4 regions of the Streptomyces sp. NPDC059861 genome follow, and region 3 is predicted to be linked to each of the others. Evidence: riboswitches for the same ligand, from Rfam matches in the RefSeq annotation. Region 3 holds a riboswitch; each other region holds the start of a gene.

Region 1 (7,669 bases), on a different contig from region 3:
GTCAAGGCCCGGTGTCTGCGGTCGAGCCGGGCGGGCGGCTCCAGGAGGCGGTCCACGCGTTCGCCCAGCAGGCGGTGGCTGGAGGCGCAGGAGAGGACACCCCGGTGCTGGTTGAGTTCGATCAGGGCCAGCGCGGTGGTCAGGTGGCCGCAGCGGCGGGACGCCGTGTCGTCGGCGGAGAGTTCGACCAGGCGGTGGGTCTGGTCGCAGAAGTGGGTGAAGAGGGGGACGCGAGGGAAGCCGGTGGCGAGCGCGGTGGACAGGTGCAGCAGCCAGTCGTGACGGGCGCGGGCGTGGCCGCGTTCGTGGGTGAGGACGGCGTCGAGCTGGCGGTCGGTGAGACGGTGCAGCGCCCCGGTCGTGACGATCAGCTGGGGCGGGCTGCCCGGCATCCACCAGGCGTCGGGGTACTCGTCCTCCAGGACGAGCAGCGGCCCCCGGGCGGCGGGCAGACCGGCGGGCAGGTCGGGGGCGCGTTCCCGCAGATGTGCGCGGGCCTGGCCGCGGCGGCGCCTGGCCTCGAACAGCTCGCGCACGAGCATCGCCGTCGTCCACGCGGCACCGCAGGCCAGCAGCAGGGTCAGCGCGGCGGCCCAGGGCGGCGCCGCCGAGAGGTCGTAGGCGGCGGCCACGCGCGGCGGGGCGGGCGCGAAGACCTGGTCGCGCACCGTCTGGAAGACCGCCGCCGCGCCCAGGACCAGCGCGGTCAGACAGCACAGCAGGACGGTGGCGACCAGGCACTGCCACACCCACAGCCCGACGACGGGCTCCCGCTCGGGCCAGGCGGCGCGCACCAGCGTACGAGGGGCCGGTACGGCGGCCGCCAGAGCGACGACGCTCAGCAGGAGCAGGCAGACGGTCATGCCACGGGCTCCGGATCCTGGTCGGGAGTGGGGCGGCTTCGGGTCGGTGCTGGTCGGTGCGGTGCAGTGCGGTTCAGCGCAGTGTGGGCGGCCGACGCACCGTGGACCTCACGCCCGCGTCACGTGCTGCACGCCTCGCAAGCCCAGCCGCACGCACCCGCGTCACGCGCCACACGAGCCCGCGCCGCGCACCGCGCACACCGCCGCCAGTATGACGGTGACGGGCGGCCGGAGTCAGCGCCGAAGCCGTCGCTGTCGCGGAAACCTCACCCCGACACGACGCGTCCCGTGACCTCGCCGAGCCCCACGCGCACGCCGCCCGCGCCCGGAGCCCAGGCCGTCATCGTCACGACGTCGCCGTCCTCCAGGAACGTCCGCTTGCCGTCGGGCAGTTCGAGGGCGTCGCGGCCGTTCCAGGTCAGCTCCAGGAGTGAACCGCGTTCGCCCTCGCCCGGGCCGCTCACCGTGCCCGAGCCGTACAGGTCGCCGGTGCGCAGGGAGGCGCCGTTGACGGTCATGTGGGCGAGTTGCTGGGCCGCGGTCCAGTACATGGTGGAGAACGGGGGCTCCGCGACGACATGACCGTTGAGGGCGACGGAGATGCGCAGGTCGTAGCCGCCGGGCTCCTCCTCGGTGTCGTCCAGGTACGGCAGCAGGGGGTGGGTCCGCCCGGGCGGGGCCACCCTTGCCTCGTCCAGCGCGTCCAGCGGGGTGATCCACGCCGACACCGAGGTGGCGAAGGACTTGCCGAGGAACGGGCCGAGTGGGACGTACTCCCAGGCCTGGATGTCGCGGGCGGACCAGTCGTTGAGCAGGCACAGGCCGAACACGTGATCGCGGAAGCCGGACAGCGGCACGGGCGTGCCCATCGCCGAGGGGACGCCGACCACGAAGCCGACCTCGGCCTCGATGTCCAGTCGGACGGACGAACCGAAGACCGGCGCGGCGTCGGCCGGGGCCTTGCGCTGGCCGGAGGGGCGGATTACGTCGGTGCCGGAGACGACGACCGTGCCGGAGCGGCCGTGGTAACCGATCGGCAGATGCTTCCAGTTGGGCGTGAGGGAGTCCGCCGCGTCGGGGCGGAAGATCTGGCCGACGTTCCGGGCGTGGTTCTCGGAGGCGTAGAAGTCGACGTAGTCCGCGACCTCGAAGGGGAGGTGCAGGGTCACCGAGGCCAGGGGGTGCATCAGGGGCGCGAGGGACTCGCGGTGGGACGGCACGGTGACCCAGGCGGTCAGCGCGCGCCGGACGTCCGACCAGGTCGTGCGGCCCGCGGCGAGCAGCGGGTTGAGGGTCGGGCGGGCCAGCAGCTCGGCGTACGGGGAGCCGAGCGCCAGTGCGGCCGCGCCGGCGTCGAGGACGTGGTCGCCGAGGCGGACACCCACCGTCCGTTCGGCGGACCCGGCGGGTGAGAACACGCCGTACGGAAGGTTGTGCGGACCGAAGGGGTCGCCCTCGGGGACATCGAAGGGGGGCATGAGGTGCTGCCTCACTTTCGTACGCGCGGTCCATGCGGTCGCGGATCACGTTACGGCTGCGGCACCTGTCTTGGGCAGTGTCCGATAAGCGCGGAAGGTCCTGAATATCCCGAAAGGTCTATCGCGTCGACGCTTCGGAAACTCGTCCCGTCGATCCGTCACAACGACCGCCCCCGATCCGTCAGTGCGGTGAAAGCAAGCATCGCACCGGCCACTGACAACAGGAGGCGGCATCATGCAGGCACGGATGGCGAACCCGGCGTACGTCCTCCCGGGCGCGCTGAAGGGCATCGGGGCCCTCTTCCAGGCCATCGGGGAGAGCGGGCTGGACCAGGAGGTCGCGGAGCTCGTCGGGCTGCGGGTCAGTCAGATCAACGGCTGCGCCGCCTGCGTCCACGGACATGTGAACAATCTGCGCAAAGCGGGCGTGAGTGAGGAGCGCGTCGCCTCTATCGCCGCCTTGCGGCACGCGCCCTTCCACAGCGACGCCGTGCGCGCCGCGCTGACCCTCGCGGAGACGGTGACGCGGCTCGCGGACCGCTCGGAGGAGCCGGTTCCGGACGCGTTGTGGGACGAGGTCGCCGACCACTTCGACGAGAAGGAAGTGTCGGCGCTGATCCTGACCGTCGCGCTGACGAACATGTTCAACCGCGTCAACGCCACGATCAAGGAGCCGGCAGGCACCACGTGGGGGTGAAAAGCAGACAGTGGGAAGGTAGTTGGGAATGAACGGTGAGGGTGCGGTGTCCGTATTCTCTGATCATGGCCGCACCCACCGCATATGCCGCGCGCACCGAGTACGCGCGCACCGACTACGCCCTCATCGCCACCGACCTGGACGGAACGCTGCTCCGCGGCGACGACACGGTCTCCGACCGTTCGCTCGCCGCGCTCGCGCGGGTCTCGGCGGCCGGTGCCCGGCATCTGGTGGTGACCGGACGGCCGGCGCCGCGGGTGCGACCACTGCTGGAGGTCCTGGGCGGCGGGGGGCTCGCGGTGTGCGGGCAGGGCGCGCAGTTGTACGACGCCGGCGCGGACCGTCTGCTGTGGTCCGTCACGCTGGACCGGGAACTCGCGGAGACCGCGCTCGGCAAGATCGAGGCCGAGGTCGGCCAGGTGTACGCGGCCGTCGACCAGGACGGCGTCGACGGGCTCACCCTCATCGAGCCGGGGTATCTGATGCCGCACCCCACGTTGCCCGCGGTGCGCATCGATCGCCGCGACGACCTGTGGTGCGCGCCGATCAGCAAGGTGCTGCTGCGCCATCCGACGCTGTCCGACGACGAGTTGGCGGCGGTGGCCCGCATGGTGGTCGGCTCGCTCGCGACCGTCACCATGTCGGGGCCCGGGACGGTCGAGCTTCAGCCGTGCGGCGTCACCAAGGCGACGGGGCTGGCGCTGGCGGCACGGCATCTGGGCGTGAGTCCGGAACAGACCATCGCCTTCGGGGACATGCCCAACGACATCCCCATGTTCGACTGGGCCGCGCACGGCGTCGCCATGGCCAACGCCCACCCCGAGCTCAAGGCGGTGGCCGACGAGATCACCCTGTCGAACGAGGACGACGGCATCGCCGTCGTCCTCGAACGGTTGCTGGCCAGGACTCAGTACGCGCCGAAGACGTTGTCGATCGAGCCGTAGCGGTCGGCCGCGTAGTTGCAGGCGGCGGTGATGTTGGCGACCGGGTCGTACGGGTCGTACGCCGTGCCGGTCACGTGGTAGGCCGCGAAGGTGGGGTCGATGACCTGGAGCAGGCCCTTCGACGGGGTGCCCTTGGCGGCGTTGGAGTCCCAGTTGTTGATGGCGTTCGGGTTGCCGGACGACTCGCGCATGATGTTGCGGTGGATGCCGTTGTACGAGCCCGGGATCCCCTGCTGCGCCATGATGTCGAGCGACTGGCGGATCCAGCCGTCGAGGTTGTTCGGGTACGCCGTGACGGAGCTGACGGCCGTGGGCGTGGCGGCGGACGCGGTGGTCGCGCCGATGAGCGGCAGGGCGAGCAGGGCGGCGCCGGTGCCGGCGACGGCGAGCTTGCGAGCGATGCGGGCAGTACTGGTACGGCTCTGCTGACCGTTTGCAGTCATGGGGACTGTCCTCTCCGGTGCCTGCGAGGTGAGCTGTCGGGTTCGGGTTGGGAGGTGCCCGGCCGCCCTCTTGCGAGTGCGACTTCACCCCGAGCCGTTCCGGTGTGCCGTGGTGTGCGGCGTCCGGTCCGGCGGCTTACCTGGGTCCCCCGCTCCTGCCGTGCGGTGAGTGAGTCCGTCATGGGTGGCGCGGGCGGCGGCAGGATTCGGCGTTCCGCCCGACAGGCCGGGAACGTATGCGAGAGCACATGTCCGAAACAAGTGGTGGTTTCACATATCGCGGTATTTGATCTTCGAATCGCCTGTTTGCCGCCCTTGATCCTTTGCGGTCGAAAAGAGTCAACTCGGCCATGCGTCAAGGCGGATCGTCGCGTCCATGCAAGGGACTCGTGAAGGGGTGCGAGTGAGCCAACTCACGTGCGTGCAGAAGGATGGCAAATCGGGCAATAAGCCCAAGTCCTAGTTAACTGGCGGCCCGTGGAATGCGCTTCTCCCAGGTGCGGTGGAAGACCACCTCGGCACCGGAGGTGCAAATCACCTCATTTGAGGCCAAAAAGTCCTCTGCGGTGCAGGCGATCTCCGACTGCGTACGGATCGTGGTGTCCCAGGCGAGCTCCGGGCGGTGCAGCCGGATCGTCCAGTCCGAGCGGGCGCGGGCGGACAGCGGATCGTCCTCGCGGATGGCGTACGCCTCCAGCGCCTCCTCGGTGAGCTCCAGCCCGTCCGGGTACACGCGCGTGCCGCCGTGGCGTGGTTGGTCGACCTCCAGCCGCCACTCGCCCTTGGCGACGTCGCGCACGACCAGTCGCCCGGGGCGCGGTTCGTCGAGGGTGGCCGGGTGGGCGACGCCGAGCGGTTCGGACTGCTCCGGCTCCTCCAAGGTGAGCGGCGGGACCGTCGCACACGCGCGTACCGGCAGTTCGAGAGCGCTGCCGGACGGGTCCAGGGTGAAGCCGGCCGCGGAGTCCGGCTGGGGCCAGATCCAGGGCCAGTACGCGGAGGCGAGCGAGAGGCGGATGCGGTGGCCGGGCGGGAAGGCGTACCCGATGCCGCTGAGCTCGAAGGTGACGTCCTCGGTGGCCCCCGGGGTCCACGGCACGACCCGGTCGCGTCCCTCGCGCGCGGAGAGGTCCATCACCCCCCGCGTCACCAGCGTCGAAGAGCTGTCCGGCGCCACGTCGCAGACGCGCGCGACCACCTGCCCGCTCGGCACCTCCGAAGCCAGCCGCAGTCGCACCCGCGGCCGCCCCAGCACCCACGTCTCCTCCGGCACCGCGAACTCGAAGCTCGCCCCGCGCGCGTCCTCCTCCCGTTGGTCCGGCGGCAGGTCGGCCTCGTTGCCGATCGGGAGGAAGCGCCCCGCGTCGACGCCCGTGTGCTGGGGTGACCGGACGAGTACGGGCTCGCCCCGGAGGGCGTACGTGGCCGTCGTCACGTGGGGTGAGGGCCAGGCGGGCTCACCGACCCAGCGGCCGGGCAGCGTCTCGTACCCCGTCGCCGGGGGATGCGCGTCCATGACGTACGAGCGCAACAGGGGCTCGGACATCACGCCGGTGTCCCTGCCCTTCAGCCAGTGGTCCCACCAGCGCAGGGTCTCCTGGAGGAAGCCGATCGCCGGGCCGGGCGGCAAGGCGCGGTCGGGGTAGTGGTGCGACCAGGGCCCGATCAGGCCGCGGACGCGGTCGGACGGGAGGTGCTCGACCAGACGGAGCACGGTGTCGCGGTACGGGTCGTGCCAGCCGCCCACCGCGAGCACGGCGGCGTCGACGGCGCCGTGGTCCTCGCGGACGCGGTCGTGCCGCCGGTGGTGGTCGCGCACCTGGTGGTCGAGCCAGGTGTGGACGAAGGGCTCGACCTCTTCGAGGCGCCGCAGCCACATGTCCCGCCAGGCGTCGCCGACGTACCGCGGATCGGGCGGGCGGCAGACGAAGGCGAGCATGGTCGCCGCCCACGCGTGCATGTCCACCGCGAGAACGGAACCTCCCATGTGGTGCGCGTCGTTGTCGTAACGGTCGCCCGGGGAGCAGACGGTGACGATCGCCTTGAGCGGTTCGGGAGCGAGCGCCGCGATCCGGAGGGAGTTGAAGCCGCCCCAGGAGATGCCGAACATGCCCACCTTGCCGTCGCACCACGCTTGCGCGGCCAGCCAGTGCACCACCTCGACACCGTCCGCCAGCTCCGTCGCCGAGTACTCGTCCGTCGGCATGCCCTCGCTGTTGCCGTGCCCGCGCACGTCGACGCGGACGGAGGCGTAGCCGTGGCCGGCGTACCAGGGGTGACGCTGGTGGTCGCGGGGCGCGGTCCAGTCGGTGAGGCGGTACGGGAGGTACTCCAGAAGGGCCGGTACGGGCTCGTCGGTGATCGGGCGCCATACGCGCGCGTACAACCGGCTTCCGTCGGGCAGCGGGATACGGAGGTCCTCGTGAGTCGTCTCGTAGGGGAAGGACGTACGGATGTGCATGAGCGTGACCCCAGGTACGGCTTCAGTGGACCGGGTGCTTCGTGCGGCGCGGCCGGCGCGCGGCGGCCGTCACCGCCGGGCCGGCGGTGCGGCGCGTCGCCCGCGGCGTGCTCGCGGACTCCGCCATGTGCTCGCGTCCGGCCAGGTGACGACGGCCGGTGGCGTACCGGGCCAGGCTCTCGGGGCCGGTGTCGACGGCGGTGCGGAGCAAGGGGCACCTCTTCCGGCTAAGTCGATAAATACGTGCTCATATCAGGTGATCAAAAACATACCCGCCGTGATCCGATACCGCCTGAGGTGTAACGGTGGGCGGCCTCGGTGATCGAAACGTGACCGGATACGCTGACTTGAGTGAAGGCAGCGACCTATCGACATTCCGCGTAATCGCCAGTGGACACCAGCAGACAGGAGACCCCTCGTGACCGTCGTCGGGCCGTTCGGGCTGAGCGTGCGGGACCAGGCTCTGGAAGCCGATGTCCAGGCCGGATTGGCTGCTGTCGAGGAAGGGTTGCTCGAAGCCACCAAGAGCGAGGTCCCGTTCATCACGGAGGCCGCGCAGCATCTGGTGCGGGCCGGCGGGAAGCGGTTCCGGCCGCTGCTCGTGATGCTGGCCGCCCGGTTCGGTGACCCGTACGCACCCGGAATCGTGCCCTCCGCCGTGGTCGTGGAGCTGACGCACCTCGCGACGCTCTACCACGACGACGTGATGGACGAGGCCGAGGTACGGCGCGGGGTGCCGAGCGCGAACGTCCGCTGGGGCAACTCCGTCGCCGTCCTCACCGG
Region 2 (7,669 bases), on a different contig from region 3:
GGTCCGTTTCCTGGCCTTGTCGGTCTCGGACGCGGCCGAGGACGTGATCGGCGTGATCCGCGGCGGCGCACGGGGATACGTCACGAAGACGATCACCGGCACGGACCTGGTCGACTCGGTCTTCCGGGTCCAGGAGGGCGACGCGGTCTTCTCACCGCGTCTCGCCGGCTTCGTCCTGGATGCCTTCGCCTCCACGGACGCCCCGCCTGTCGACGAGGACCTGGACCGACTCACCCAGCGTGAGCGGGAGGTCCTGCGGCTCATCGCCCGCGGCTACGCCTACAAGGAGATCGCCAAGCAGCTGTACATCTCGGTGAAGACCGTCGAGTCCCACGTCTCGGCGGTGCTGCGCAAGCTCCAGCTCTCCAACCGGCACGAGCTGACCCGCTGGGCGACGGCCCGACGGCTGGTGTGACGAGCGCGCGTCACACGACCCTGGTCGCCCCGGCGAACGGCATCTGGTCGATCGGCGCCAGCCGCACCGGAGCCGAGGGGTTGGGCGCGTGGATCATCTGGCCGTTGCCGACGTAGAGGCCGACGTGGCTGATACCGGAGTAGAAGAACACCAGGTCACCGGGGGCAAGTTCGGAGCGGGAGACGCGGCGGCCGGCGTCGATCTGGGCGTAGGTGGTGCGGGGCAGGGCCACCCCGGCGGAGCGGTACGCGGCCTGCATGAGGCCCGAGCAGTCGAAGGCGTCGGGGCCGGTGGCGCCCCAGACGTAGGGGCTGCCGAGCTTCTGGTAGGCGTACGAGACGGCAGCGGCGGCACGGGAGTTGGGCGCCGCCGTGGTGGCGGAGCCCGGGGCCTGGAGGGCGTCCCGGCCGGCCGTCGAGGCGCGCGAGGCGCGGTCCGTGCCGTCGCCCTGCGCGAATCGCGCCCGCTCCTCGGCCGTCAGCCGGGACAGCAACTGCCGTGCCTCGTCCAGCTTGCCGGTGACGGTCTTCTTGTGCCGGTTCAGCTCGGCCTGCCGGGACTGGAGCGAGGCCAGTTCGACGCGGGCGGCGCCGCGCAGTTGCTCGATCTCCCGCAGCTGCCGGCGGACGCGTGTGACGGCGGCCGCCTGCCGGTCGCCGGCGCGTTCGGCGAAGGCGGCGCCGTCGAGATACCGGTCGGGGTCGTCGGAGAGGGCCAGTTGCAGCGCGGGGTCCAGGCCGCCGTCCCGGTACTGGGCGGCCGCGTACGAACCGAGTGCGTCACGGGCGGAGTTGAGCCGGTCCTCCTTGCGGGCCGCCTCGTCCTGGAGGCTGCCCAGCCGCTTCTGTGCCGCCCGGGTCTCCTCCCGCACGCCGTTGTACTTCTCGGTGGCGACCTCCGCCTCCTGGTACAGCTTGTCCACCTTGGCCTTGACCTGCGCGGGCGTCAGCTGCGGCTCGGCGTGGCCGGTCCCGTCGAGGCCCGTGGCGGTCGCCGCGCCCGCGAGGGCGATCGTCGCCGCCGTGCGGGCCCTGGTGCCGTGGGCCGAGCGTGGTCGGGGCTTGCGGTGCGCTGCCACGTGGACTGCACGTCCTTTCGTACGACTCGGGCGACCGCCGGTCCGTACGGCCACCGGGTGGACGTACGACCGCTCCGGGGCGGCTGACGCGTCCGGCGGCGCCCCGCACAGGGGATGCGGGGCGCCGCCGGACCTCCTCGGCGGTGGTGCCCGGCTGCCGCCTCTGGCCAAGGGCGGCGGTGGGGAGCCGGTCACCTGGTGGAGGACGCTAAACCCGGGCGTGTCGGCACCGTGACGTCTTGTGCGGAAGTGACGTCGGGGGACCAGCGGGTGACCGTATGTGATCGGGCGCGCGATTCGCGGTCGTCGCCTTCACGCGGTGCGATGACCGATGCGGCGATTCCGGGGCGGGAGGGGGCGCGGTGGTGCTATGAGGCGCATATATGCAGTCGCCGTGGGCGGCCCGGCGTCGGCAGGCCCGGTGTCGGGCGGCCCGGGACCTCCTGATTAGGCTCCGGCCCCATGGACGTACTCATCCACCTCTTCGTCGGCCTGCACATCATCGGCATCGCCTCCCTCCTCGGTGGTTTCCTCACCCAGATGAAGGCGATGGGCCAGGGCACCGCACGATTCGTCCCGGCGATGCTGCACGGCGCCCTGACCATGCTGGTCACCGGCGTGATCCTGGTCGGCCTGAACCAGGCGGACGACCAGCCCGTCAACAACATCAAGATCGGCGTGAAACTGGCGCTGCTGATCGTGATCCTCGGCCTCGTCTACGTGAAACGGGACGACGAGAAGGTGGACAAGGGCATGTTCGCGCTGGTGGGGCTGCTGACCACGGCGAACGTCTTCATCGCCGTGCTCTGGACCTGACGCACCGCCCCACGCGCGCGTGCCACGGAAACCGCCGCACGCGCGCGTGCCCTTCGATCGCCTCTCCGACCGCCTCGCGGCGCCGGTGTCAGGCCGGGCGGACGACGCTGTGGATGGAGGACTCGCCGTCGTAGTAGACGGACTCCTCGCGGACGTACGCGCCGGGCTTCGGGGCGTGGATCATCATGCCGTTGCCGATGTACAGGCCGACGTGGGTGATGTCGTCGTAGAAGAAGATCAGGTCGCCCGGCCGGGCGGCGGCGACGGAGACCGTCGTCCCGGAGTCGACCTGGTCGTAGGTGGTGCGCGGGAGGGTGACGCCGGCGGCCTTCCAGGCGGCCTGGGTGAGGCCGGAGCAGTCGTAGGACTCGGGGCCGGTCGCGCCCCAGACGTACGGCTTGCCGATCTGGGCGCGGGCGAAGGCGAGCGCCTTCTCCGCCTTGGTGCCGTACCCGGAGTCCGACGCGGACTCACCGGAGCCGGACTCGTTGCCCGTGCCGGCCGAGGAGTCGGCGTTCGAGGACTCCTGCTCCCGCTGCGCCGCCTCCTGGCGCCGCTGCTCCTGCTCCTGCTGCCGGGCGAGCTCGGCGGCCTTGCGCTCGGCCTCCTCCTGCTTCTTCTTCTCGATCGCCGCGAGGCGGGCCTTCTCCTCGGCGGTCAGATCCGACAGCAGTGCCCGCGCGTCGGCGAGCTTCTTCTGGACGGTGGCCTTGGCCGACTGCAGATCGCTCTGCGACTCGGTGAGCGTCTCCAGACTCTGAGCGGCCTCCTGGCGCTTCTTCATCGTCGCCGACTGCTCGGTGAAGTACTCGTCGACCGCGCCCTTCTGGCGGCTGGTCAGACGGCCCGTCAGCTGGTTCTGGTCGAAGTAGTCCTGCGGGGAGTCGGCGAGCAGGAAGGTGGCGGTGTCGGGGACGGAGGCCCCGGAGCGGTACTGGGCGGCGGCGTACGTCCCCAGCTCCTCACGCGCCTCGTTCAGCTTCTGTGCGCGCTGGGCCACGTCGTCCAGGAGAGCGTCGACGCGCTTGCGCTGCTTCGAGGTCTTCTCCTTGGCCGCGTTGTACTTCTCGGTCGCCGACTCCGCCTGGCGGTAGAGATCGCCGACCTTCTTCTCGACCTCCTCGAGGCTCGGCTTGTCGTCGGCCGAGGGCTCGGCGTTGGCGGTCTGGGAGAGCAGGGCCACGGAGGTCAGGGCAGCGGTGGCGAGGGCCGGTGTGCGTATGCCTGCCACCCGTGCGCCGGAGGGGCGCGACTTGCGGTGCGACGCCAAAGGAGGCGACTCCTTCCATCTGCCGCCTACCGGGTTAGCTGTCGGGTTCGGGCGGGTGGTTCGGAAGGGTTGCCCTACGGCCCGCTCCCTGAAGGGATTTGGGCCGATTCACCCCAAGTTCGGTGGGTCCCCGGCTCCGGCTGCCTTGGGCGCATCGGACTCGGCGGAGGCCGCGCGGCCCGGCGACGTTCGCCGGTAAGAGTCGTGCGGCCTGTCCGGCACGGTAGCCAACTCGTGTGGCCCGTGTGAAGGTTGATGGGCGATATGCCCGATACATTTTCGTGACCTTCGGTCAGTGGTCACGCCCCGCGTGAGAGCGTGTTCGGACGGTGAGCGCCTGGTCAGCGCCGGGGCCGGGCGATGACGGGCCGGGACCCGCAAGATCGTCCGCTTGCGTCTCCCGCCTTCCCCGGGCGCCTGCCCGGGCCGTGATCGCGGGCTCCTCCGCAAGATCGCCGGCCTTTCGTGGCCGGTATGTTCTCGGGGCGGGAGCGGGTTGTCAGTGGGGCGCCCTAGACTCGGAGAGCGATGAGCAGCCTCTTTGATGACAGCTTCCTGGCGGACCTCCAGGCCCCACGGGCCCACGAGGAGCCTCCGCCGCCGCCCGAGGACGATCACGCTCCGGATGCGCTTCCGGACGATCTGTTCGGCGGGAAGTTCGACGTGCCCCCGGACCGGGACGCCTACTACCGCGACGGCGCCCCGCGCCCCGCCCTGGACGCCGCCGTGCTCCTGGAGGGGCTGAACGACAACCAGCGCGCCGCCGTCGTCCACTCCGGCTCCCCGCTGCTCATCGTCGCCGGCGCCGGCTCCGGCAAGACACGTGTCCTCACCCACCGCATCGCCCACCTCCTCGCCGAGCGCGGGGTGCACCCGGGCCAGATCCTCGCGATCACCTTCACCAACAAGGCCGCGGGCGAGATGAAGGAGCGCGTCGAGCACCTGGTCGGCCCCCGGGCGAACGCGATGTGGGTGATGACCTTCCACAGCGCCTGCGTGCGCATCCTGCGCCGGGAGTCCAAGAAGCTCGGCTTCACCTCGTCCTTCTCGATCTACGACGCCGCCGACAGCAAGCGCCTGATGTCCCTGGTCTGCCGCGACCTGGACCTCGACCCCAAGCGCTTCCCGCCCAAGTCCTTCAGCGCCAAGATCAGCAACCTCAAGAACGAGCTGATCGACGAGGAGGACTTCGCCGCCCAGGCCACCGACGGCTTCGAGAAGACCCTCGCCCAGGCGTACGCGCTGTACCAGTCGCGCCTGCGCGAGGCGAACGCCCTCGACTTCGACGACCTGATCATGACGACGGTCAACCTGCTCCGCGCCTTCCCGGACGTCGCCGAGCACTACCGCCGCCGCTTCCGGCATGTCCTGGTCGACGAGTACCAGGACACCAACCACGCCCAGTACGCCCTCGTGCGCGAACTCGTCGGCACCGGCGAGCGTGCCGCTGAGGACGTCGACGTACCGCCCGGCCAGGACGACCTGCCGCCCGCCGAGCTGTGCGTGGTGGGCGACGCCGACCAGTCGATCTACGCCTTCCGCGGCGCGACCATCCGCAACATCCTCCAGTTCGAGGAGGACTACCCGAACGCGACGACGATCCTGCTGGAGCAGAACTACCGCTCCACCCAGACGATCCTCACCGCCGCCAACGCCGTCATCGAGCGCAACGAGTCCCGCCGCCCCAAGAACCTGTGGACCAACGCGGGCGCGGGCGCGCGCATCACCGGCTACGTCGCCGACACCGAGCACGACGAGGCACAGTTCGTCGCCGACGAGATAGACCGACTCACGGACGCCGGCGACGCGAAGGCGGGCGACGTCGCGGTCTTCTACCGTACGAACGCCCAGTCCCGTGTCTTCGAAGAGATCTTCATCCGCGTTGGTCTGCCCTACAAGGTCGTCGGCGGCGTCCGCTTCTACGAGCGCAAGGAGGTCAGGGACGTCCTGGCCTACCTGCGGGTGCTGGCCAACCCGGAGGACTCGGTCCCGCTGCGCCGGATCCTCAACGTCCCCAAGCGGGGCATCGGCGACCGCGCGGAAGCCATGATCGACGCGCTCTCCCAGCGCGAGAAGATCAGCTTCCCCCAGGCGCTCAAGCGGGTCGATGAGGCGTACGGCATGGCCGCACGCTCCACGAACGCCGTCAAGCGCTTCAACACGCTGATGGAGGACCTTCGCACGATCGTGGACTCCGGCGCCGGCCCGGCGACGATCCTGGAGGCCGTACTCGAACGCACGGGCTACCTCTCCGAGTTGCAGACCTCCACCGACCCCCAGGACGAGACCCGGATCGAGAACCTCCAGGAACTCGCCGCCGTCGCCCTGGAGTTCGAGCAGGAGCGCTCGGAGGGTGAGGCGGGGACCCTGGCCGACTTCCTGGAGCAGGTCGCGCTGGTCGCCGACTCCGACCAGATCCCCGACGAGGAGGACGGTGACGGCGTCATCACGCTGATGACCCTGCACACCGCCAAGGGCCTGGAGTTCCCGGTCGTCTTCCTCACCGGCATGGAGGACGGCGTCTTCCCGCACATGCGCGCCCTCGGCCAGACCAAGGAGCTGGAGGAGGAGCGGCGGCTCGCGTACGTCGGCATCACCCGCGCGCGGGAGCGGCTGTACCTCACGCGGTCCGTGATGCGCAGCGCCTGGGGCCAGCCGCAGTACAACCCGCCGTCCCGCTTCCTGGAGGAGATCCCCGGGGCGCACCTGGACTGGAAGCGCACGGGTGCCCCGGCCGCCCCCGCGGGCCCGGTCTCGGGCGTGGCGGCCTCCCTGTCCTCGTCCCGCTCGCGCTCCTCGGCGTCGGGTGCGTCGGGATTCGCCACCCGGCGGACGGCCGAACAGCCGGTGGTCGCGCTGGCGGTGGGGGACCGGGTCACGCACGACCAGTTCGGGCTCGGCACCGTCGTCGCGGTGAAGGGCACGGGTGGGAACGCCGAGGCGACGATCGACTTCGGAGACACGAAGCCGAAGCGGTTGCTGCTGCGGTACGCGCCCGTGGAGAAGCTGTAGCCGTACGGACCGGGCCCGGGGGTTCCGTCACGGAACACCCGCCCGTCCGCGCGGGGCGCGTTACGAGGGGTCGATCCCGTGGCTGCGCAGCCAGGACAGCGGGTCGATCGCCGCGCCGCCCCCGGGGCGCACCTCGAAGTGCAGGTGCGGGCCGGTCGAGTTGCCGGAGTTGCCGGAGTACGCGATCGCGTCGCCGGCCTTGACGGTCGTACCGGAGGCGACCTGGTAGCTGGAGAGGTGGCAGTACCACGTCTCCGTGCCGTCCATCGCCGTCACGATCATCATGTTGCCGTACGCGCTGTTGTACTCCGTACGGACCGTGCCGTCCGTCGCGGCCATCACCGTCGTGCCGTACGCGACGGGGAAGTCGATGCCGGTGTGCACGGACATCCAGTTGATGCCGGACTGGCCGTAGTAGGCGCTGAGCCCGTGCTGCGCGACCGGCAGTGCGAACTTCGGGCGCAGCCGCTCCTTGCGGGCCGCCTCCTCCGCCGCCCGCTTCTTCTCGGCCGCCTGCTGCGCCTTGAGGTCGATGCGCTCCTGCGTGCGGCTGACGCGGTCGCCGAAGTCGTCCGCCTCGGCGGTGAGGCTCGTGAGCTGGGTGTCCAGCTGGTTGTTGGCGGCGGATGGTTTCACCGCCTGGGCGTCCGCTGCCGTCGTCGTGGTGGCGTCCTGCTCGTCCCCGGTGAAGGTACCGACCGAGGCGGCGGCGATACCCGCCACGCCCATCACACACGCCGAGGGCACGGCGACGGTCAGCAGCGCGGACCGCTTGGCGGGCGTGCGGCGACGGGAGCGGGACCCGCTGCGGCCGGCCGCCCGGCCGGCCGGGACGGGGGTGACCTCCTCCTGGTCGTCGAGGAGGACGGGGGCCGCGGACTTCTCGCCGCTGCTGTCGGGGTCGCCGTGGCCGGCTTCACCGAGGTCGACCTGCTCGAACGTCGCGGTCGCCAGCTGGTCGAAGGGCACGGCGTTCTGGTCGAAGTCGTTGTTCTGCTGGGTGAACTCGCCGGTGTGCTGGTCGAATTCGCCGGTGTGCTGGTCGAACGATCCGGCCTGCCGGGGGAAGGGCTCGGAC
Region 3 (7,669 bases):
GCGGCCAGGCTGTGCGCGACGAGCACGTGCAGGCACTTCACCCGGTCCGGCATGCCGCCCGCACTCGGGAAGTTCTTCAGCTCCTCGATCTCGTCCCGGCGCCGGACGTAGTCCTCGTGCGCGGCGCGGTACGCGGAGGCCAGCTCCGGGTCGGTCTCCAGCCGGGCCGTCATCTCCTTCATGACGCCCTCGGCCTCCAGCGTGCCGATGGCCGACGAGGCCCGCGGGCACGTCAGGTAGTAGAGCGTCGGGAAGGGTGTGCCGTCGGGCAGCCGGGGGGCCGTCTCCACGACGTCCGGCTGCCCGCACGGGCATCGGTGCGCGATCGCGCGCAGTCCGCGCGGCGGCCGCCCGAGCTGCTGCTTGAAGGCCTCGACGTCGGCGTCGGTGGGCTCGGTGCGCGGGGTGGGCGGCGGGGGCGTTTCCATACCTGTCTCTCTGTACGTTCACCGGCCGGAGGCGTCCGGCTCAATGGTGGGCGGCGTCGGACTTGTCGACCCCGTCCCAGACGTTCGCGTACCAGGGGCGGTCGGTCGTGCCCTGGTCGGTGCGCGACTGCCGGGCCGCGTCCGGGTCGATCACGACGTAGCCGGTCTCGCCCGGCATCACGTAGTGCAGCCGCTGCCGGATCTGCTGCTCCGCGTACGCGTCGTCCTGCCAGCGTGCCTTGAGGTCGCGCAGTTCCTCGACCCGCGCCTCGGCCCGCTGCTTCTGCTCCCGCAGGTCGGCGATCTCGGCGCGCTGGGCGACGTACTGCCTTATCGGATAGGCGAGCGCGACGACCAGTGAGCAGACGACGAGGGCGAGCAGGGCCGCGCGGCCGGTCAGCCGGGAGCGGCGGGCCTGGCGGCGGGTCTGGGAGCGGTAGACACGGGCCGCGGTCTGCTCGCCCAGCAGCCTGAGCCTGGTCGCGGTGGAGAAACGGTCCCGTTCCTTCACGGCCATCTGGCTCTCGCCTCCCCATGCCTGCGTGATGCACACGCGCGTACGTCCCCGCACACGGTACGGGACCGGGTGCGGGGACGTACGTACGACGCTTCCTACGAGGGCGTCGCTCAGCCCTTGAAGCGGGGGAAGGCGCTGCGGCCGGCGTACACCGCGGCGTCGTCGAGGATCTCCTCGATGCGCAGCAGCTGGTTGTACTTGGCGACGCGCTCGGAGCGGGCCGGGGCGCCGGTCTTGATCTGGCCGCAGTTGGTGGCGACGGCGAGGTCGGCGATGGTGACGTCCTCGGTCTCGCCGGAGCGGTGGGACATCATGCACTTGAAGCCGCTGCGCTGGGCCAGCTCGACGGCGTCCAGGGTCTCGGTCAGGGAGCCGATCTGGTTGACCTTGACCAGCAGGGCGTTGGCGGCGCCTTCCTCGATGCCGCGGGCCAGGCGCTCCGGGTTGGTGACGAACAGGTCGTCGCCGACGAGCTGGACCTTGTCACCGAGCTTCTCGGTGATGGTCTTCCAGCCCTCCCAGTCGTCCTCGAACAGCGGGTCCTCGATGGAGACGAGCGGGTACGCGTCGACGAGCTCCGCGTAGTACTCGGTCATCTCGGCGGCCGTGCGGTCCTTGCCCTCGAAGGTGTAGACGCCGTCCTTGTAGAACTCGGACGCGGCCACGTCGAGGGCGAGGGCGATCTGCTCGCCGGGGGTGTAGCCGGCCTCGTTGATGGCCTCCAGGATGAGGTCGAGGGCCTCGCGGTTGGAGCCGAGGTTCGGGGCGAAGCCGCCCTCGTCGCCGAGGCCGGTGGCCAGGCCCTTGCCCTTCAGCACCTTCTTGAGGGTGTGGTAGACCTCGGTGCCCCAGCGCAGGGCCTCGGAGAAGGACTCCGCGCCGATCGGGGCGATCATGAACTCCTGGATGTCCACGTTGGAGTCGGCGTGCGAGCCGCCGTTCAGGATGTTCATCATCGGCACCGGCAGCAGGTGCGCGTTGGGGCCGCCCAGGTAGCGGAACAGCGGCAGGTCGCTGGCCTCGGAGGCGGCGTGCGCGACGGCGAGCGAGACGCCGAGGATGGCGTTGGCGCCGAGGGAGCCCTTGTTGTCGGTGGCGTCCAGGTCGAACATCGCCTGGTCGATCAGGCGCTGCTCGGTGGCGTCGTAGCCGACGAGCTCCGGGCCGATCTGCTCGATGACGGCCAGGACGGCCTTCTCGACGCCCTTGCCGAGGTAGCGGTTGGGGTCGCCGTCGCGGAGCTCGATGGCCTCGAAGGCGCCGGTGGAAGCGCCGGACGGAACGGCGGCACGACCCGTGCTGCCGTCGTCGAGGCCGACCTCGACCTCGACCGTGGGGTTGCCTCGGGAGTCCAGGATTTCCCGGGCTACGACGACGTCGATGGACGGCACGAGCATCTCCTTCGTGGATGTGACGCTATTGAGCAGGACCGCGGCGGCTCTGCGAGACGAGCCTAACCGGCTCCGTGCGATCGGCCAGCCGGTCGCCCATCTCGTGGACGGAACCGAGAGTAAATTGTTTCCGAACGAAACAAAGACGGGGGTGCACCGCGCGGGAAGCGGGACACGAAAAGCCCCGCCCCGGTGCGTACGGGGGAGGACGCACCGGGGCGGGGAGCCCGTGGGGACGGGGGTGACCCTCACGGGAGCCTCTGGGGCCTCCGGCGGGTCGGCGGCGAACCGTTCTACTTCAGGTGCAGCTGCTGACCCGGGAAGATGAGGTCGGCGTCCTCGACGATGTCCTTGTTCAGCTGGAACAGCTTCTCCCAGCCGCCCTTGACGTCGTGCTCGGCGGCGATGGTGCTGAGGGTGTCACCCTCGACGACCTTGTACTCGCCGTCGCCCTTCTTCACCTTGTCGCCGGTCGGCGTGGTGACCGTCTCCTTCGCGGCCGGACGCTCCGCGGAACGCGAAGCCGGCTGCTCCTCGGTCGCACGCGTGCCGGTGTCGGTGCTCTGCGACTCGTTCGCGGCGGAGCCGCCGCCGGCGTAGGCGGCGTTCGACAGGCCCGTGCCGCAGACCGGCCAGGCGCCCTTGCCCTGACCCGCGAGCACCTTCTCGGCGATCTGGATCTGCTGCTCCTTGGAGGCCTGGTCGGCCGTGCCGGCGAACTGCGTGCCGCCGTACGCGGCCCAGGTCGAGGCGGAGAACTGCAGACCGCCGTAGTAACCGTTGCCGGTGTTGATGGACCAGTTGCCACCGGACTCGCACTGGGCGACGGCGTCCCACTCGGAGGCCGTGGCGGCGGATGCGCTGCCGGCCGCCATCAGCGGGGCGGCGACGGCGGCGGCACCGGTGACGCCGACCGCGGCGATGGCGCGAACGGTCCTGGACGGACGACGGTGCTTGCCCTTGCTGGAAAACAGCATGGTTGATCCCCTCACCGACGCCTGCGAGGTGAGCTGTCGGGTTCGGGCCGGTTGAGTTGCCCGGCCACACCTCCCTGGGAGGCGTGGCTTCACCCCAAGCCGGTTCCGGCGCTGAGTCTCCTCAACTGCCGGGCCCGGCACTTACCTTGGGTCCCCCGCTCCTGCCTACGGCGCTTTACGCGACGACTGTTCCCGGGCGGCCGCTGGCAGGATTCGGCGTTGCGGCAACCGGGGCTCGTGTTGGCGAGCGGTGATGACCGTAGACAGGCGATCGACGGAATTTCAAAGACGATCAGGGCTTCTGAGACTCATCCCACACTTTCGCCAAATCGGACATTCGACTCGAAGTGTGACGCGAACTCCCGCTGTTCCCGGGCCGTTTCCCGCCTACCTGCCAGCCGGCTCCGCGCCTACGTCCAGCGTCTGACCGGGGAAGATGTGGTGGGGGTCGCCGCCGAGGGCTTCCTTGTTGACGACATACAGCGCGGCCCATCCGCCTTGCACGCCATGGGAGTCGGCGATGCTCCAGAGCGTGTCGCCGTCCCGGACCGTGTAGGCCTCGTCGCCGGCCGCACGGGCGGTGGCACCGTCCCGCGAGGCGTGGCGCCCGGCGGACCCGCCGGCGCGGTCGCCGCCCTCCTCGGCGCTGCTTCCCCGGTGCTTGCCGGAGCCGAGGAGGCCCACATCCGTGAGGCTCGAGGTGCTCGGCGCACTCGAAGGCACGCCGGAGGACGGGGAACTTGAGGAGGATTCGCCCGATTCGGGGGATTCGCTGGAGCCGGGCGAGGTCGAGTCACCGACACCCGGCGAGCTGGAGTCGCCGGACGGGGTGGATTCACCTGATTCCGTGGGATTCCCGGAGTTCGTGGGACTGGTGGAACCCGTGGACGCGCCGGACCCCTTGGACCCGTCGGTGCCCTTGGAGCTGCTGGACCCGTTCGCGTCGCCATCGCGGCCGGAGTCGCCGGCGTGGGCGCCGCCGGACGAGTTGGACAATCCGAGCGAGCGGGACATACTGCCCGAATCGCTGGATCTCGTATGCGACGGCGTACTGGACGCGTCACCGACCACACCCGTGTCGACCGCGGCCGACTCGGAGTCCACGTCGAGCCCCACCAGCGGGCCGCAGGTCGCCCACGCGCCGACGCCCTGGTCCGCCAGAACCTTCTCGGCGACGGCGATCTGCTGCGAACGGCTGGCCTGGTCCGCGCTCGCGGCGTAGGTGAGGCCGCCGTGCTTCTCCCAGTCCTGCTGGGAGAGTTGCAGCCCGCCGTAGTAGCCGTTGCCCGTGTCGGCGCTCCAGGAGCCGCCGGTCTCGCACTCCGCGACGCGGTCCCAGGTCGTCCCGCTTGCCGCGCTCGCACCGGAGGCGGCAAGGAGGGGGATGGCGATGGCGGAGCCGGTCACACCGGCGGCGACGACGAGTGCGGGCGCCTGGCGGGGGCGACGGTGACGACCGTTCCCGGAGAGCATACGGGGACCTTTCGCGTGACAGCGGGGACCTGCGCGGCCGGTGAAGCCGGGAGGCCGCGCTGATGGGTGAACGTATAGGCAGACGATCACTTGTCACAAGTTAATGCCGCACAGATCACGTGAAGATCACATAGTTGAAAGTGCGTCACGTTTTCCGCACGGGCGTGAACTCCACCGGCAGCGTCCGCAGTCCCCGCATGATGAGCCCGCCCCGCCACCGAAGTTCGCCCGGATCCACCGCGAGCCGCAGGTCCGGGAGCCGGGTGAGGAGCGTGGCGAGCGCGGTCCGGCCCTCCAGGCGGGCCAGGGGCGCGCCGAGGCAGTAGTGGAGGCCGTGGCCGTACCCGAGGTGCTGGTTGTCGCGGCGGGCGAGGTCGAGGGCGTCCGGGTCCGCGAACCGCTCCGGATCCCGGTCCGCGGCGGCGAGTACGACGAGGACGGGGTCGCCGGGTGCGATGTCCTGACCGCCGATGGTGAGCGGCTCGGTGGCGAAGCGCCAGGTGGCGAGCTCGACGGGACCGTCGTAGCGCAGGAGTTCCTCGACGCCGGTTTCCAGCAGGGCGCGTTCGCCGCGCGCCAAGGACCCTTGGAGAAGGGCGCGTTGGCCGGGGTGGGTGAGAAGGGCGAAGGTGCCGTTGCCGATGAGGTTCACGGTCGTCTCGAAACCGGCGAACAGGAGGATGAACGCCATCGCCGCCGCCTCGTTCTCGGTGAGGTGCTCGCCGTGGTCGGAGGCGCGGATGAGGCCGGAGATGAGGTCCTCGGCCGGGCCGGGCTCGGCGGGGAGGGACTCGCGCTTGCGGTGGATGAGGTCCGCGAGATAGCCCCGCATCTTCTTCACGGACCGCGCGACCCCGCCCCGCGGTCCTCCGCCGTGCCGGATCATCATGCCCGCCCAGTCCCGGAAGTCGTCCTGGTCCTCGCGGGGGACGCCGAGCAGGTCGCAGATGGCGTAGATGGGGAGCGGGAAGGCGAAGTCGTGGATGAGGTCGGCGGAGCCGTCGCGGGCGAACCGGGCGATGAGGTCGTCGGTGAGCTCCTGCACGCGCGGGGCGAACTCGGCGACGCGGCGCGGGGTGAACGCCTTCGAGACCAGCCGCCGCAGCCGGGTGTGGTCCGGCGGATCGATGTTGAGCAGATGCGTCATCAACTCGGCCTTGCGCTCGCCGGGAATACCGGTCTTCCCCTTGGCGTGCGCGGGCTCGTCGTGGTGTGCCGGGTTCTTGGACAGCCGCTGGTCGGCGAGGGCCTGCTTGGCGTCGGCGTAACGGGTGACCAGCCAGGCCTCCACCCCGCTGGGCAGCCTGGTCCGGTGCACGGGCGCGTGCTCACGCAGCCAGGCGTAGGCGGGGTAGGGGTCGGTCGCGAACTCCCAGGTGAAGAGTTCGGGCGCCGGGGTGGAGGCGGGCGCGTGCGGGTCGGGGTGGTGCTGGTCGGTCACTCCCTGACGTTATCCGGCGGCGTGGTCCTCGTGCCGCGCAGGCGCCGGCCGCCCGCAGCAGCGCCTCCTTGAGCAGCTCCAACTCCCCCGCCGCACCGGCCCCCACACCTCGGGCCCGCCCGTTCGGGCAACGGCCCCTAGGCTTCGGCCCCCTCGGCCGCGCGCACCGCGTCCCGGTAGGCGCGGGCCGCCGCGCGCAGGGCCGCCTCCGGGTCCGCGCCCTCCGCCTCGGCGCGTATCGCCAGCGTCAGCAGCTCGTACCCGACGCCCTCGCCCGCCGGCAGGGGCACGTCCAGGCCCGCCGTGCGTACCCGGGACGCCAGCTTCGCCGCGAGGGCCAGGCCGGGCTGATGCAGCGGGATGCCCTCGGTCACCGAGGTCCGCCGCTTCTCCTCGGCCTTGGTGCGCAGCCAGTGCTCCTTGACCTCCTCGGGGGTGGCGGCGCTCTCCTCGCCGAAGACGTGCGGGTGGCGGTGGACGAGCTTGGCGACGATGGTGCCCGCGACGTCGTCGATGGAGAACGGGGCGTCGGGGTCCTCCTCCGCGATCCGGGCGTGGAAGACCACCTGGAGCAGCACGTCGCCCAGCTCCTCCCGGAGCTCGTCGCGGTCGCCCTCCTCGATCGCCTCGACGAGTTCGTACGCCTCCTCGATGCCGTACTTCACCAGGCCCTGGTGGGTCTGCCGGGACGACCAGGGGCACTCGGCGCGGATGCGGTCCATGACCTGGACGAGGTCGAGGAGGCGGGCGCCGGGCAGGTCGTAGGAGGCGGGGAGCAGCTCCAGATCCGGCATGTGGAAGCGCCCGCTGCCGGCGAGCCGCGCCAGGCCGTCCGTGAGGGCCGGCTCGCCCTCGCCGGTGGCGACTACCACCACCGTCCGCCCGCCGGCGCACGCGTCGACCAGTTCCTCGGCGGTCGGGGCGGCCTCCTCCACCGATATGGCCGCCTCCCGCAGATAGGGCAGCTGCGGGTGCGCCCCGTCGGCGCACAGCACGCGGTCGGCGGCGTGCAGCGCCTGCCACGCGGGCCAGGAGAGAAGGCCGGGGGCCACACGGTGGCTGGTGGTGAGCAGGACGATGCGGCCGGTCTCCGGGGGCGTGGGGGCACTGCGCCCGGCGTCGGGAGCGCTGTCGAAGCTGGTTGCGTTCACGATCCGAACGTAACCCACGTCGCCGCCGAGCCCGTCAGTCCACAGGCGGCCGTCGGCCCTAGGCCGGCTGCTGCCCCGCTGTGATCTCCCGCACCCACGGCGTCTTCGCGTCCACGCGGCTGCTCTTCTGGACGTCCCAGCTGCCGTAGCGCGGGTTGAGGTCGACGTTCAGCTTCTCGGAGGCCTCGGAGAGGGCCTTCCAGAAGGCGGGCTGGCTGGTGTCGGTGCCGAGCTTCGCGGCGAGCTTCTGGGCCTCCAGCTGGAGGCGGAGGTTCTCCTCCAGGCGCCGCG
Region 4 (7,669 bases), on a different contig from region 3:
CCGGCTATGCTCGGGGAGGCAACATCGCCTGGGCCCTTAGCTCAATTGGCAGAGCAGTGGACTTTTAATCCATTGGTTGTGGGTTCGAGTCCCACAGGGCCTACAAGAAAGCCCCCAGCTCACAGGACCCGAGCTGGGGGCTGCCGCGTCTTCGAAGTCCGGTCGGACCTCGGCACCCTGATCCGACGTCACCCGCACGCCGCCGTTCGCCCCGTCCGTCCGAGCCCGCCGGTCCCGTCCGCGTTCAGCTCACGCCCAGCTTCGCGAGCGGCAGCGTGTGCTGGGTCTGGAGGACCTTGGCGCGCAGGTAGCGGACGTTGTGGGCGGTGGCGAAGACGCCGGTGGGGACGCGGTCGTGGACGGTGATGCCGAGCGCGCGGAGCTGGTCGGCCTTGTCGGGGTTGTTGGACAGCAGGTCCAGGTCCGTCACGGACAGGGCGCGCAGCATCTGGGCCGCCGCCGTGTAGTCGCGGGCGTCCTCCGGGAGGCCGAGCGCGGTGTTCGCCTCGTACGTGTCGAGGCCCTGGTCCTGAAGGGCGTACGCGTCGAGCTTGTTGTAGAGCCCGATGCCACGTCCCTCCTGGCGGAGGTAGAGCAGCACGCCGCCGCGGGCCGCGATGCTCTCGACGGCCTCGCGCAGCTGAGGGCCGCAGTCACAGCGGGCGGAGCCGAAGAGGTCGCCGGTGAGGCACTCGGAGTGCAGGCGCACCAGGGGGCGGGGCCCGGGCTCGCCGAGGACGAGGGCCACGTGTTCCTGGCCGTCGGCCAGGCCGTGGAAGGTGACCAGGTCGGCGTCGACGCTGTAGCCGTCGTGGAAGCGCAACGGCACCCGGACGCGGGCGCGCGGCGTGGCGGCGGGGAAGTCGGGCATACGGTCTCCGGGGTCATGTGTTCCAGATTTGAAGCAGCCTCTCGAGGGGCGACCCTACCCCGTGCTTTAAAGTTGAAGCAAACAGTCCCGGGCGGTCTCAGGAGCACGGTGACGACCGGCGCCGCCACGGCACATCGCCCGACGTGCCGCCCGCGTCCTCCCCCTGCAGCGCCTGCGCGACCCCCGTGAAGATCTCCTCCAACTGCCCCACCTGCCGCGGGGTCAGATGGTCGAACAGGGTCGCGCGCACCGTCTCGACATGTCCCGGCGCCAGTCGCTCCACCGTGCCCATCCCCTCCTCCGTGAGCGCGGCCACGCTCCCCCGTTTGTCCGAGGGGCACTCCTCGCGCCGTACCAGCCCGTCCTTCTCCAGTCGGCCGACGGCGTACGTCAGCCGACTGCGGGTGATCTTCAGCAGCTCCGCGAGATCGGTCATCCGGAGCCGGCGTTCCGGGGCCTCGGAGAGATTGGCGAGGATGGAGTAGTACATGTGCGGCATGCCGGCCTCCTGCTGGAGCTGCCGGTCGAGCGCGTCCTCCAGGAGAAGGGTGGCCCCCAGGTACGCGCGCCAGGCGCGCTGTTCCTCCGGGGTGAGCCAGCGAGTCGTCATGCCGCCAGTGTAGATTTGCTTAAAACTTGAATCAAATCGCCGGACGGTAAGCCCCAGTCCCTCAGGCCACCCAGCCGGCGAACCGCCGGTCCCCGACCCCCGAGGTGGAGTGCGCCCCATGCCCTACCCCTACGTCCTCCTGTCCGCCGCCGTCTCCCTCGACGGCTACCTGGACGACACCGGCCCCGACCGCCTCCTCCTCTCCAGCCCCGCCGACTTCGACCGGGTCGACGAGGTGCGCGCCTCCGTCGACGCGATCCTCATCGGCGCCGGCACCATCCGCGCCGACAACCCCCGGCTGCTGGTCAACTCCCCGGCACGACGGGCGGCCCGGACGGCGGCGGGAAAGCCGGAGTACCCCCTCAAGGTCACGGTGAGCGGCACGGGCGACCTCGACCCGGCCGCCAACTTCTGGCACACGGGCGGCGAGAAGGTGGTGTACACGACGACGGAGGGTGCCCGGCGCCTCAAGGAGAACCCCGTCGCCGCGGACGTGGTCGCGCTCGGCGACACCCTCGACTGGCGAGCGGTACTGGCGCACCTGCACGACGTACGAGGCGTCCGCCGCCTGATGGTCGAGGGCGGTGGCACCGTCCACACCCAGCTCCTCCTGGAGGGCCTCGCCGACGAGGTCCAGCTGGTCCTCGCCCCCCTCTTCGTCGGCGACCCCGCCGCGCCCCGCCTCTTCGGCCCCGGCGGCTACCAGTCCGGGCGCCTGCGCCTGGTCGAGACCCGGCGTATCGAGGACGTCGTCCTCATGCGCTACGAGCCCACCGCCCCCGGTGCCGGCAGCCTCGCCTCGGCCGCCGACCGCCGCTGGCTGGCCCTGGCCTGCGAGCTGGCGGCGCTGTGCCCGCCGTCAAGGACGGCGTTCAGCGTCGGCGCGGTGGTGGTGGCGCGGGACGGCACCGAACTCGCGAGGGGGCACTCCCGGGAGGGCGGCGACCCGGTCGTCCACGCGGAGGAGGCGGCGCTCGCGAAGATCGACGCGGCCGACCCACGGCTGCCCGGCGCCACCGTCTACACCAGCCTGGAACCCTGCACCCGCCGTGCCTCCCGGCCCAAGCCCTGCGCGCGGCTGATCCTCGACGCCGGGGTGGGGCGCGTGGTGACGGCCTGGCGGGAGCCGGACACGTTCGTGACCGGCGCGGACGGGAGCGGCATGCTGGCGGGGGCCGGAGTGGAGGTGGTGGTGGTTCCGGAGTACGAGGAGGCGGCCAAGGCGCCCAATCGGCACTTGGTGGGGTGAGAGCCCCGCGGGGGACGCCGCGATCGCACCTCCGACCGCTGGTCGACGAGGGCGGCGGGAAACCGTGGCGCGGAGCGTCCCGCGCATGGCGTACACTGGTGTCATACCGACGCGGGGTGGAGCAGCTCGGTAGCTCGCTGGGCTCATAACCCAGAGGTCGCAGGTTCAAATCCTGTCCCCGCTACTGAAGGCCCGGGGCCGGAATCCAGATCTTGGATTCCGGCCCCGAGTCGTTTCCGGGCATCGCCCGCTCCTGTCATCCGGTCGGCCCGCCCGGCTGGTCCCGCGCCTGTCTTCCGGGAACTCTGGACTGGTGCGGTGACCTGCGTAACGGGAGACGACAGTGCGGCCTGCGGAGGCAGAGGGAGAGTGGCCGCACGCCAGATCCGGCGACCGCGTCCCCGACGCCGCCCTCGGCCGCGGGGACGACTCCTCCACGCTGGCACGCCCGGTGCCGCCCGTGCCCCCCGCGCCGCCCTCCGACGGACGGCGGATCTCCCTCGCCCGGGCCTTCGTCCGGGCGCTCCCCACCCTGCTCCTGGTCATCGGCGGCAGCTACGACTACTTCACCCCGCGGGGCTTCACCGGCGCCCCCCTCTTCACCGCCGCCCCGCTGGTCGCCGCCCCGATCCTGTCCCGCCGCGCCACGGTCCTCACCGGCGTCGTGGCCGTCGCCATGGTCATCGGGCTGCAGGTCCGGTACGGCACCCTGATGCAGGTCGAACCGTTCACCGAACTGCTCACCGTGGCCACGGTCGCCGTCCTCGCCGTGCTGATCAACGTGCTGGTCCGGCGCAGTCACGCCCGCCTCGACTCGGCCTGGGAGATCGCCGAGGCCGCCCAGCTCGCGGTGCTGCCGGAACCGATGCAGCGGATCGGCGGGTTCGAGATCGCCGCGCGCTACGAGGCCGCCCAGGCGGACGCCTTCATCGGCGGCGATCTCTACGCGGTGCAGGACAGCCGGTACGGCGTGCGGCTGGTGGTCGGGGACGTGCGGGGCAAGGGCATGGGGGCGGTCGCGGCGGTCGCGGTGGTCATCGGGGCGTTCCGGGAGGCCGCCGAGCACGAGACGACGCTGGAGGCGGTCGCACAGCGGCTGGAGCGGGCGCTGGCGCGCGAGGGCGCCCGCCGGGACGGGATCGACGCCTTCGAGGGGTTCACCACCGCCGTACTCGCCGAGATCCCGCACGAGGACGGGGTCGTACGGATCCTCAACCGCGGCCATCCACCGCCGCTGATGCTGTACGCCGACGGCACCGTGAGTCCGCTGCCCGCCCGTGATCCGGCGCTGCCGCTCGGGATGGGCGAGCTGGGCGCCTGGCCGGACCGTGCGGAGGAGTCCCGGTTCCCGGGCGGGGCGACGCTGCTGCTGTACACCGACGGCCTGTCGGAGGCCCGCGACGCGCAGGGCGCCTTCTACGACCCCGCGGCCCGGCTGGCCGGCCGGACCTTCCGCAGCCCCGGCGAACTGCTGTGCGCGGTGACCGAAGAGGTACGCCGGCACAGCGGCGGCGGCACCACCGACGACATGGCGCTGCTCGCGGTCCGGCGGCCGACCGACGACTGTCACCAGGCGTGATCGAACGGAATCCCTCCGCATAACAACTGACATACAGTCAGATGTGGAGATCACCCTGAACCGCGGTCAACTCGCCCGATTTTCGCCGTTCATGAACCTGTACGTCCCGACAGAAAGCGTTAATGATCAAGTGGAACGGCTTGGAAATCAGGCCCCGGTTCTATTAACGTCCGATAACGCAGCGCGGTCGTCCCAGCCGTCACAAGAGGCGGCTCCGTGCGCACGCGCCGAATCCCGCGCGAGGCCCTCATCGGCCGCACAAGGGAACCGGGGAACCATCATCTTGGGGTGAATCGGGCGTATGCCGTCGTAGCAGTACGGCTGGTTTACGCGCGTAGGAGACCTTCCTGCTCCGAACCCGTCAGCTAACCCGGTAGGCGAGAAGGAAGGAAAGGAGCGCGCCCACGTGGCGTCCAACCGGCCTGCCCCACAGGCCCCGTTCGTGCCGGACCAGCGCACCGCCGACAGCGCCGACACGTTCGTCTACGGCGCGCAGCGCACCGACGAGGGCCCGTGGGAGGAGTGGAATCCCACCGCGGAGACCATCCGTCCCGTACGCGGCCGGCATCGGGTCAGCAAGCAGCGCGGCGGCGGACTCGCCCGCAGCTCCACCGTTCTCGGCGTCGGTGTCATAGCCGCGGTCGGCGCGGGCGGCATGGCGAGCGCGAACACCGGCAAGCCGCCGGTGTCGATCTCCATGCCCGACCTGCCCAACGTCGGCTCGCTGATAGCCGACGACGACTCCGACTCCCCCGACACCAAGACCGCGAGCGCCCCGCTCAGCAGCCTCGGCACGGCCACCGTGGACACCGCGGAGGGCACCACCGACGCCGGTGAGAGCCTGCGCGCCCGCATCATCGCGCAGGCCGAGCAGCAGCAGGAGCAGGTCGAGAGCAAGGCCGCCGCGCAGGCCGTGGCCGCCGCCGAGAAGGCCGCCGCCGAGGCCGCCGCCAAGGCGGAGAAGGAGGCCGAGGAGAAGGCCGCCGCCGCCAAGGCGAAGGCCGAGGAGGAGGCCCGGCAGAAGGCCGAGGCCGAACGGCTCGCGGCGCTGGCCAAGCAGTTCACGCTGCCGACCTCCTCGTACACCCTGACCTCCACCTTCGGTCAGGCCGGCGCCCTGTGGTCCTCCGGCTACCACACCGGCCTCGACTTCGCCGCGCCGACCGGCACGCCCCTCAAGGCCGTGCACAGCGGCACCATCACCGAGGCCGGCTGGAACGGCTCGTACGGCTACAAGACCGTGCTGACCCTCGATGACGGCACCGAGATCTGGTACGCCCACCAGTCGTCGATCGGCGTCAGCGTCGGCCAGAAGGTCGCCACCGGCGATGTGATCGGCCGCGTGGGCGCGACGGGCAACGTGACCGGCGCCCACCTGCACATGGAGGTGCACACCGGCAGTTCCGGTGGCATCGACCCGCTGGCCTGGCTGCAGAGCAAGGGCCTCAACCCCTGAGAATCCCGACACGGGTTTCTCGCGAACTCCGGTGGTCCTGACGGCAACCCCCCGACGTCAGGACTGCCGGTTTTCGCATGTCCGGGGCTGTTCCGCGCCGCCTTCGTCCTACGTCCGGTACGGGTTGTACGCGGGGTAGGGCGCCGCGTGCCCGTGCATCGGCGCCCAGCCATGGACCGGCGGCATCAGCACCGGCACCGGCGGCGCGGTCGCCCGCGCCGCGTACTCCAGGGCCGGGCGGGCGATCTCCCGGCGGATCCACAGCTCCTGGAGCAGCTCGCGTTCCCGTACGACGAAGTCCGCACGGGCGCGGCCCATGCGGCCCCGGCGCCGGAGGAAGGCCAGGGACGTGGCGTACGCCTCGTACTGCGCGACCGTACGGGCCGCCGGTTTGCCGAGGTGGTGGCCGGCGTACTCGCGGGCCAGCCGACGGGCCCGCATCGAGCCGAGGGCGAACGGCTGCGCGGGCGAGAGCCAGCCGGCGACGACGTAGGCCGGGAGCTCCTCGCGGACGGTCCGCAGTTCCCGCTGGCGCGTCCAGATCACCAGCCAGGTCAGCAGCCCGAACGCGGGCACCATGAAGCCGCCGTACACCGCGAAGAAGCCGTAGTCGCCGAAGGTCGCCGAGCCGTTCCAGAAGGCGTGCATGCCCATCGCGAGCAGCAGCCCGGCCGGGGGCAGCAGGACGCGGCGCAGCCGCTGGCGCTCCCCGGCGAGCGCGGCGATGCCGAAGCCGATGCCGGTGAGCACGGTGAACAGGGGATGTGCGAACGGCGACATGATGACCCGCACGAAGAAGGTCGCGGCGGTCACGGAGGCGATCCCGCTGTGGCCGGCCAGTTGGTCGGTGCCGAAAGCGGTGCCGAGGTAGAGGATGTTCTCGGTGAAGGCGAAGCCGGTGGCGGTGACGCCGGCTATGACGACGCCGTCGAGGATTCCGGTGAAGTCGCGGCGCCGGAAGAGGAAGAGCAGCAGGACCGCGGCCGCCTTCGCGGACTCCTCGACGATCGGGGCTATGACCGTGGCGCCCCACGTGTCCGCGCTGGTCGGGTCGGCGGTCGCGGTCGCTATCCATCTGGTCGCGAAGCTGTTCGCGATGATGGCTATCAGCGCGGCCGCGCAGGCGCCCCAGGAGAAGGCGAACAGCAGATTCCGCCAGGGGCCGGGCTCGACCCGGTCCAGCCAGCGGAAGACGGCTATGAGCAGCGGCACGGGCAGGACCGCGAGGCCGAGGCCGACCAGGAAGCCCCGAGTGCCGGTCTGTTCGCGGACCAGGGCGAGGATCACCAGGCCGGACAGGGCGAGCAGTGTGATCAGCGCGCCGTACCGCACCCACCGCTTGTGCCACCAGTGCGCGTGCCGCAGGGCGCCGCCGGTGGGGATGCCGGGGTTCGTCGGGTACGGGGGACTGGTCGCCACGGCATTGACCCTAACGAGGGGAGGTTCGAACGAGGGAAGGTTTTACGGCTGACCTTCGTGCGATACGCGGCGGAAGAGCAGGTCGTTCACCACATGACCCTTCTCCAGCCCCTGCCCCTCGAAACGGGTGCGCGGGCGGAAGCCGGGGCGCGGCGCGAAACCTCCGCCGGGCCGGGTGTTCGCGAAGGCGGGGTGCGCGGTGAGCACCTCCAGCATCACCTCGGCGTACGGCTCCCAGTCCGTCGCGCAGTGCACGATCGCGCCTGGCCTCAGCCGGGTCGCGGCGAGGGTGAGGAAGGCCGGCTGGATCAGCCGCCGCTTGTGGTGCCGCTTCTTGGGCCAGGGGTCCGGGAAGAAGACGCGCAGCCCGTCGAGGGAGTCCGGGGTGAGCATCTCGTGCAGCAGGATGATCGCGTCGCCGTTGGCCACCCGGATGTTGCCGACGCCGCTCTGGTCGGCGAGGTTGAGCAGATTGCCCTGGCCGG

Evidence for each region. Region 3 has a riboswitch for cyclic di-AMP ahead of ACFV6X_RS23360 (transglycosylase family protein). Riboswitches for the same ligand answer to the same signal wherever they lie in the genome.
Region 1: it holds a riboswitch for cyclic di-AMP, as region 3 does, so the genes downstream of both, ACFV6X_RS14895 (transglycosylase SLT domain-containing protein) here and ACFV6X_RS23360 (transglycosylase family protein) in region 3, are expected to answer to the same signal.
Region 2: it holds a riboswitch for cyclic di-AMP, as region 3 does, so the genes downstream of both, ACFV6X_RS11045 (NlpC/P60 family protein) here and ACFV6X_RS23360 (transglycosylase family protein) in region 3, are expected to answer to the same signal.
Region 4: it holds a riboswitch for cyclic di-AMP, as region 3 does, so the genes downstream of both, ACFV6X_RS32460 (M23 family metallopeptidase) here and ACFV6X_RS23360 (transglycosylase family protein) in region 3, are expected to answer to the same signal.

The regions. Positions count from the first base shown of each region.
Region 1 covers NZ_JBHWJQ010000014.1:19,355-27,023, reverse strand. Annotated here, with positions in the region: gene ACFV6X_RS14915 (M56 family metallopeptidase) at 1-863, opposite strand, end outside; gene fahA (fumarylacetoacetase) at 1,130-2,341, opposite strand; gene ACFV6X_RS14905 (carboxymuconolactone decarboxylase family protein) at 2,577-3,038, shown strand; gene ACFV6X_RS14900 (HAD family hydrolase) at 3,104-3,982, shown strand; gene ACFV6X_RS14895 (transglycosylase SLT domain-containing protein) at 3,946-4,425, opposite strand; cyclic di-AMP (ydaO/yuaA leader) riboswitch at 4,429-4,611, opposite strand; gene ACFV6X_RS14890 (CocE/NonD family hydrolase) at 4,889-6,886, opposite strand; gene ACFV6X_RS14885 (hypothetical protein) at 6,909-7,097, opposite strand; gene ACFV6X_RS14880 (polyprenyl synthetase family protein) at 7,305-7,669, shown strand, end outside.
Region 2 covers NZ_JBHWJQ010000009.1:146,100-153,768, reverse strand. Annotated here, with positions in the region: gene ACFV6X_RS11060 (LuxR C-terminal-related transcriptional regulator) at 1-415, shown strand, start outside; gene ACFV6X_RS11055 (NlpC/P60 family protein) at 426-1,493, opposite strand; gene ACFV6X_RS11050 (hypothetical protein) at 1,956-2,309, shown strand; gene ACFV6X_RS11045 (NlpC/P60 family protein) at 2,398-3,579, opposite strand; cyclic di-AMP (ydaO/yuaA leader) riboswitch at 3,587-3,741, opposite strand; gene pcrA (DNA helicase PcrA) at 4,108-6,591, shown strand; gene ACFV6X_RS11035 (M23 family metallopeptidase) at 6,652-7,669, opposite strand, start outside.
Region 3 covers NZ_JBHWJQ010000027.1:99,135-106,803, forward strand. Annotated here, with positions in the region: gene ACFV6X_RS23345 (DUF501 domain-containing protein) at 1-428, opposite strand, end outside; gene ACFV6X_RS23350 (septum formation initiator family protein) at 469-945, opposite strand; gene eno (phosphopyruvate hydratase) at 1,056-2,336, opposite strand; gene ACFV6X_RS23360 (transglycosylase family protein) at 2,630-3,313, opposite strand; cyclic di-AMP (ydaO/yuaA leader) riboswitch at 3,317-3,496, opposite strand; gene ACFV6X_RS23365 (transglycosylase family protein) at 3,701-4,786, opposite strand; gene ACFV6X_RS23370 (cytochrome P450) at 4,932-6,227, opposite strand; gene ACFV6X_RS23375 (nucleoside triphosphate pyrophosphohydrolase) at 6,365-7,378, opposite strand; gene ACFV6X_RS23380 (SurA N-terminal domain-containing protein) at 7,437-7,669, opposite strand, start outside.
Region 4 covers NZ_JBHWJQ010000053.1:15,394-23,062, reverse strand. Annotated here, with positions in the region: tRNA gene ACFV6X_RS32490 (tRNA-Lys) at 31-103, shown strand; gene ribA (GTP cyclohydrolase II) at 245-871, opposite strand; gene ACFV6X_RS32480 (MarR family winged helix-turn-helix transcriptional regulator) at 969-1,481, opposite strand; gene ACFV6X_RS32475 (dihydrofolate reductase family protein) at 1,600-2,730, shown strand; tRNA gene ACFV6X_RS32470 (tRNA-Met) at 2,841-2,914, shown strand; gene ACFV6X_RS32465 (PP2C family protein-serine/threonine phosphatase) at 3,074-4,309, shown strand; cyclic di-AMP (ydaO/yuaA leader) riboswitch at 4,525-4,704, shown strand; gene ACFV6X_RS32460 (M23 family metallopeptidase) at 4,716-5,765, shown strand; gene ACFV6X_RS32455 (PrsW family intramembrane metalloprotease) at 5,874-7,184, opposite strand; gene trmB (tRNA (guanosine(46)-N7)-methyltransferase TrmB) at 7,227-7,669, opposite strand, start outside.